Linked DNA regions of Chloroflexus aurantiacus J-10-fl. The protein of the gene in region 2 interacts with the protein of the main gene of each other region in a pairwise test. Links are inferred from orthologs where the notes say so. Each region holds a gene or a part of one and is shown on either strand. Other genes may lie near its edges. The genes, in order: nuoG and hoxE.

Evidence for each region.
Region 1: the proteins of hoxE (region 2) and nuoG interact in binary tests that used the Escherichia coli proteins (3 or more experiments, as listed by UniProt). The link is inferred for Chloroflexus aurantiacus J-10-fl from one-to-one orthologs.

What each region holds. Positions count from the first base shown.
Region 1 is NC_010175.1:3,889,466-3,893,080, reverse strand. What follows is about bases 246-3,541. They hold nuoG (NADH-quinone oxidoreductase subunit NuoG), read right to left. Parts: upstream 3,158-3,541; coding sequence 446-3,157; downstream 246-445. Other genes in these bases: nuoF (NADH-quinone oxidoreductase subunit NuoF), read right to left, coding at 3,216-3,541; nuoH (NADH-quinone oxidoreductase subunit NuoH), read right to left, coding at 246-385. In the rest of the region: more of nuoH, read right to left, coding at 1-245; more of nuoF, read right to left, coding at 3,542-3,615. UniProt on the Escherichia coli protein: NDH-1 shuttles electrons from NADH, via FMN and iron-sulfur (Fe-S) centers, to quinones in the respiratory chain. The immediate electron acceptor for the enzyme in this species is believed to be ubiquinone.
Region 2 is NC_010175.1:1,660,724-1,663,890, reverse strand. The notes cover bases 17-2,864. They hold hoxE (bidirectional hydrogenase complex protein HoxE), read right to left. Parts: upstream 1,778-2,864; coding sequence 1,256-1,777; downstream 17-1,255. Other genes in these bases: CAUR_RS06210 (NuoF family protein), read right to left, coding at 17-1,252. Outside these bases: more of CAUR_RS06210, read right to left, coding at 1-16. UniProt on the Escherichia coli protein: NDH-1 shuttles electrons from NADH, via FMN and iron-sulfur (Fe-S) centers, to quinones in the respiratory chain. The immediate electron acceptor for the enzyme in this species is believed to be ubiquinone.

The DNA.
Region 1 (3,615 bases), 2.2 Mb from region 2 along the record:
TATTCAGATCGGTAATTTGCAGGATATTCCACAGATTGGTACGTGCCGGATCGTAACACGCCTGATAATCCCAGTTCAGATTTAGACACCCAAACGGGATGACAGCCCAGATAATCAGCGCCGGAATAACCGCCAGTGCTGGCGCGAGCAGATAAACCGGCTTGTCGGCCATTGCCGGCACAATATCCTCTTTGAAGAAGAGTTTGACCGCATCGGCAGCCGGTTGCAGAAATCCGGCCGGCCCGGCCCGGTTCGGTCCAACACGATTTTGCAGGCGCGCCAGAATCCGCCGCTCAAAAAGTGTCAGATAGGCAAAGGCAGTGGTTACAGCCAGCGTGATAATAAAACATTGGATAACGATAATCAGAATGGTGAGCCAATCCATAAGCGCTCCCTGTGTGCGTATCCGCCGAACAGGATGTTTCGGGCGGATACGCCTGTGCAGTTATTCCATCACCACCTTAGCCAGACTAACCCGTGTCCGTGGCCCGGTCTCAATGTCAGCAGCCATGACGTCGGCCAGACCAGCCGGCAACAGAACGATACCTGCCGGCAAGTCTGCCAATACCCGCGCCGGTATCACCAGTTCACCCGCTGCCGAAATCAGACGTACCCGATCACCGCTGTGAATATTCAGCTTTGCGGCATCCACGCTGCTGATCGCAGCATAGCCGGGCGGAATCAAACTCTGTAGCTTCGAGCCACGGAGATGGCGATCACCGTCATAGGCCAGTACCTGTTCGAGCAGCAGTAATGGCCGATCATCGGCAAAGCGTGTCACGGCACCGGTGAATGTCAGATGGAGTTGTCCTTTCCCTACCAGTGCAGGCAATACCAGACCAACACCCTCGGTATTGGTGTAGCTCGTCCCATCATAGTAGAAGGCATCGTCGAACTGGCGACCCCAGGTACCACCGGTACCGGTCGCAGCCAACGCAGCATGGGTAACACCGGTATAACCGGGCACCTGAGCGGCAATTTCAGCAGCGACATCAGCGGCTACGATATATGACCAGGACTCGGTTGTAACCGGAATCGGTCCATTTCGCCCGCCACCAATCGGTACCATCGCCAGTGCCTGCGCCACGGCAGCGACGATCTGCCAGTCAGGTCGAGCTTCACCAACCGGTGCACAGGCCTGCCGCGAACGTTGTACTCGCCGTTCGGCATTGGTATAGGTTCCTTCCCGTTCAGCCACGCTGGCTGCCGGCAAGACAACATCGGCAAATTCAGCACTGGCCGTCAGGAACAGGTCTTGCACAACCACAAATTCAGCCGCTTCGAGCGCTGCCCGCGCCGCAGGTAGCTTCGCTGCCGGATCGACCCCGGCCAGCCAGATTGCCCGTACCTTCCCCTCTTGAGCTGCGTTCCAGATACCGGTGGCATCAAGGCCACGCTGTTTACGCGGAGTGTAGCCGGGACCGGCATCAGGGCGGACACCCATCTCGATGGCACCACGGCTGTTACCACCCGGCAGCAGGGCGATGATGCCGTTATTGGCCGTGCCGGCACGCCCGCTCAGCAGCATCAGCGCAGCCAGCATTTCGGTGAGAGCCGAGCCAGCACTACGCGCTTCCCATCCGTAGACAATCAGGCTCTGGCCAGCGGACAGAAAATCTTTAGCCAACTGCGTCAACTCATCGCCGGTCAGATTGCAGGCTGCTGCCAGATCGCCAAGCGAAACTCGATCCAGCATTGAACGCACCTTATCCCAACCCGGTAAGCGTTCGAGCAGCGGTGAGTGCGCCCCCTGGGCAAGCGCAGCCTTGAGCAACCCCTGAGCGAAGGCCAGTTCTCCCTCTGGCGCGTAGCGCACCACCCGGCTCGCCGAGCGCTCAAGTTTCGTTGGTCGCAGACCGGCCACGACCAGCTTACCACCGCGTTGGGCAATTCCCCGCAGGCGAAGCATATAGAGTGGTGCTTCTTCTTCGGGATCAGCACCAACTACCAGCACCATCGTTCCGGCACCCAACTGACTCAGATCGGTTGCCGGACCAGGAGCAAGCCAGCCACCAATCTCATCAGGCGGCAGGGCAGTCGGCCCACCAATGCCGGTATCAATATTCTCGCTTCCCAGCTCACGGAGCAGTTTTTGGAAGAGATACAAATCTTCGTTGCTAAGCTGTGGCCCGGCCAGACCAGCCAGCGCCTGCCCACCGTGACGCGCTCGAATGATTGTCAACTGATCGGCCACAAACTCAAGCGCTTCGTCCCAGCTTACCGGCACCAGCGTACCATTGCGGCGCACCAGCGGTGTGGTAAGCCGATCAGGCGACTCAATAAAGCGATGACCGTAACGACCCTTATCACAGATCCAGATATCGTTTACCGCCACATTTTCGCGCGGCATCACCCGCATCAGCCGGTCGTGACGCATATCAAGGCTCAGGTTACAACCAACCGGGCACAGCGTACAGACCACCGGCTTGCTTTGCAATTCCCACACGCGAGCTTTAAACCGGAAATCGCTGCTGGTCAGAGCGCCGACCGGACAAATATCGGTCGTATTACCGGAAAACTTACTATTGAACGGCGGATCCGACTTCGAGATAATCATCCAGTTGCGGCCACGGTTATCGAAGCCAAGCACCGGATCGTCGGCAATTTCATCCTGGAAACGCACACAACGACCGCAGAGAATACAGCGTTCACGGTCGAGATAGATGAGATCGCCCAGCTTGACCGGCTTCTCGAAATGCACTTTATCGTTGTAGTCGAAGCGCGAGACGGCCGGACCCCAGCCCATCGTCAGATTCTGCAACGGGCATTCGCCACCCTTATCACAGACCGGACAATCGAGCGGGTGAGAGGTGAGGAGGAACTCAAGAATGCCACGCTGGGCAAATTTCACCTCTTCGGTGGTGGTCTTGACGACCATCCCCGGACTGACCGGTGTTGTGCAGGCGGTCTGCAACTTTGGCATCATCGCGATCACCGGCTGGCCATTGGCATCGACCACCGGCTGACGGGTAGCCGGATCAACCTTCGGCGTCCCAACCTGCACCAGACACATACGACACATGCCTACCGGCTTCAGGCGGGGATGGTAACAAAAGACCGGGATGGCAATCCCTGCCTGACGGGCAGCATCAACAATATTGGTACCAGCAGGTACAGTTACCTGCACTCCATCAATGGTAAGCGTCACATCTGGCATTGCACGTTACCCTGTTCTACGACGCACACCGACACACTGCGGCGTACTGACGATCTGTCTAGCGATGGACGGCGAGCGGAATATGATGACCGTTACGGCTGCTACTCCGCTTGACCAGTGCTTCAAACTCGTGGGGGAAGAGCTGCAATGCACTCTTGATCGGCATAACTGCACTCTCGCCGAGCAGGCAGAAGCAATTACCGGCCATCTGGCGATAAATGCTGTGCAGGGTATCAATATCGGCAGCGGTGGCATGCCCCTCTTCGACCATACGGTGGAGCGTGCGGACCAGCCAATGGGTACCTTCACGGCACGGCGTACACTTGCCGCAGCTCTCGTGCTTGAAGAACTCGTCCATTTTATACGCGACATGCGGTGCCGAAACGGTATCGTTCAGGACGATCACAGCACCTGAACCGAGCATCGAACCGGCAGCCGCGACACTTTCGTAATCGAGC
Region 2 (3,167 bases):
ATTCATAATCAACCGGCGTATCAAACAGGCTGGCCGGAATGCAGCCACCTGACGGGCCACCGGTTTGTACTGCCTTGACCGGGGTTCCATCGGGGGTACCATCACCAATGTCTTCGACAATCTCGCGGAGCGTGATCCCCATCGGCACCTCGATTAAACCGGTGTTGCGAATCTTACCGGTCAATGCAAAGACCTTTGTTCCTTTGCTTTGTTCGGTACCAATCTGGCGAAACCATTCCGGGCCGTGCTCGATAATGGCCGAAATGTTGGCAAAGGTCTCAACGTTGTTGATCAGAGTTGGCATTCCCCACAGACCACTCTCTGCCGGATACGGCGGACGTGGCCGGGGTTGGCCGCGCCGACCTTCAATCGAGGCAATCAGGGCCGTCTCTTCGCCACACACAAAGGCCCCTGCACCAACGCGAATATCAACCCGAAAGTTGAAACCACTCTCAAAAATCTGGGCACCGAGGAGACCTAACCGTCGCGCCTGCACTATCGCTTTTTGCAGGCGTTCGATTGCCAGCGGATACTCTCCGCGCACATAAATAAAGCCTTGCTCGGCGCCGACTGCGTAGGCTGCGATTGCCATTCCTTCCAGCACCAGATGCGGATCGCTCTCAAGCACGCTGCGATCCATAAAGGCACCGGGATCACCTTCATCGGCATTGCAAATCACAAACTTCCGCTCACCGGGGCTTTTGGCAACAGTGGCCCACTTAAGCCCGGTTGGATAGCCGGCCCCACCACGTCCACGCAGACCACTGCGCGTAATCATCTGAATCACCTCAGCCGGTGTCAGATCGTGAATGACGTGGTAGAGCATACGGTAGCCACCCGCAGCGATATAGTCCTCGATGCGTTCGGGATTAATGCGACCACTGTGACGCAGGACTATCGGATACTGGCGAGTGAAGAAAGGATGGTTCAGGTTACATTGCTGCACGTTGCACGAACCCTGATCGAGCGCAGCGACAAGCTCTTCGGCATCCGCCGGCGTAACGCGCTCGAACACCTTTCCGGTCGGTTCCAGACGAACTAACGGGCCGTGACCGCACAATCCCATGCACCCAACCGGAACAACGTCAACATCAGCCTGTTTGCCGGCAGCGGAGAGCACCAGTTCTAAGCGACGCTTAATCTCCAGGCTGCCGGAAGCCTGGCAACCGGCAGCAGCGCAGCAGAGGATGCGGAAACGCGCACGTTGTGCCTGTTCTCGTTCAGCAATCGCTTCCAGTTCGTGAAGATCCATACATTACTCCTCGCGTTTCAGCAACGCCTGAATGCGAGCTTTCAGGTCGGAGCGATCAGCATGACCAACCACTTCCCCATCAAGAACGACGGCAGGCGCAATGCCGCAAGCACCGAGACAGCGAGCAGTCAGCAGCGAAAACCGACCATCTGCACTTGTCCGCCCGGCCTGGACGCCACTCAATGCTTCCAGTTCACGCAGCAAGATTGCTGCACCGCGCACGTAGCAGGCAGTGCCCAGACAGACCGTACAACTGTGTTCGCCCTGGGGTGCCAGTGAGAAGAAGTGGTAAAAGGTAGCAACCCCATACACCCGACTGGGTGGCAGCTTGAGGCGACGGGCAACCTCACCGAGCAGCTCTGGCGAGAGAAAGCCGTACAGTTCTTGCGCTTTGTGCAACACTTCGATCAGCGCATCGCCCTGATACTGAAACCGTTTCATCGTCGCTTCCAGTATCTTTTGGCGATTATCACCAACAGGACGAGGATTCCGGTCAGCAGTGGTATCGGTCGCAGGTGTCGTCATCGCACTTCTCCCAAACTGATGCACGGGCACTACCCTGATCCTATCCCGACTGCAACTGTTTTAGCGGAAAGAATTCACTACCAACTGTTAATAACGGGTGAAGTAGGGTGACAACCGTATCTCGCTGCGCGAAAGGTGGGTGGTTCGTATCAAATCTTGAGTGATACTGTGCATCACTGCCGGGCACCGAATATGCGGGGATTCGCGATCATCTTTCCCCTCCGTGATGATCCGTTGATACAGATGGACGGGTACCGTTGGGGCGGGTTCTAAACCTGCCCCTACGGACGGTGCATGTACCCGTTCACGTTGCCACTACGAGGGTTGCGGCAAGCGAGGGCTGCAAGAGTATGTTCTGGTTCGCGTACTATGCATTGTACTGGATCAGATTTGATATTACAATCCTGACTCAATAGGCTGCCGGGGAGTGCAGCGTATCACCTGTTTCGTGACCAAATCTCTGGTAGAACCCGGATGTTGTCGGTACGAGCGTTAGCCCCATGAACACCCGCAATGAGGTTGACAAACAGCGACACTTGTTGTATATTCTCAGCGGGCCTCTAGCTCAATTGGCAGAGCAGTTGACTCTTAATCAATCGGTTGTGGGTTCGAGTCCCACGGGGCCCACCACTACAGCACCGGCACGAGCCGGTGTTTTTTGATTCTCTGCAAAGCTACACCACTCGCTTCGGCTGCAATATTCCAGGAAGAACCCTCTGGTTGTCTACGGATGAAGTGGAGGTAATATCGCATTTTGATCCCGCAGGAAGCAGGCACAGGGGGCTGTGTCAGGTGGGGAGCGAGCCGGAGGCTCGCGCTCCCGGCAGGTGCTTTCTTCTCTGTTCACCGACATTCATGCCGTGTACGTCACCCAGGCTCCTGGTGGGTGAGGTGCAAGGGCCAGAGGGTGAGGTGCGGGAGCATACCCCCACCCCGGCCCACCCCTGCTGGGCTATGCATTACCCACAACTATACGCATGGTGTCAACCATATGCTATCGTGAGCAACATGCCAGGGAACAGTCGTACCGTGAGCGGTGCGCATCAGGGACGGAACGCGGCATGATTGCAGTGGGAGACGTCGTGCCGAACCGTGGGGTAGAGTGCTCGAACGTCTGTCATCACACTGTGCTATCGCGCACCTGTTGCCTACGCGACCCTGATGATGGGGATGGCTGTAGGGGCGGGTTCTAAACCCGCCCCTACGGACGGTGCCTGTGCCGTTCACCTTACCATCCAAGGGATGCAGTGAATGAGGGACATCACACGATCACGCCAGGAGTGATCACAGACCCGGCAAACGTCATTTCCGCTGCACCCGCCGGGGTGGATACGGGTTTCCGGCGGTGTTACCCGTGGCGCAATGTGTGGCGTGCGGCAGCCACGCTGCC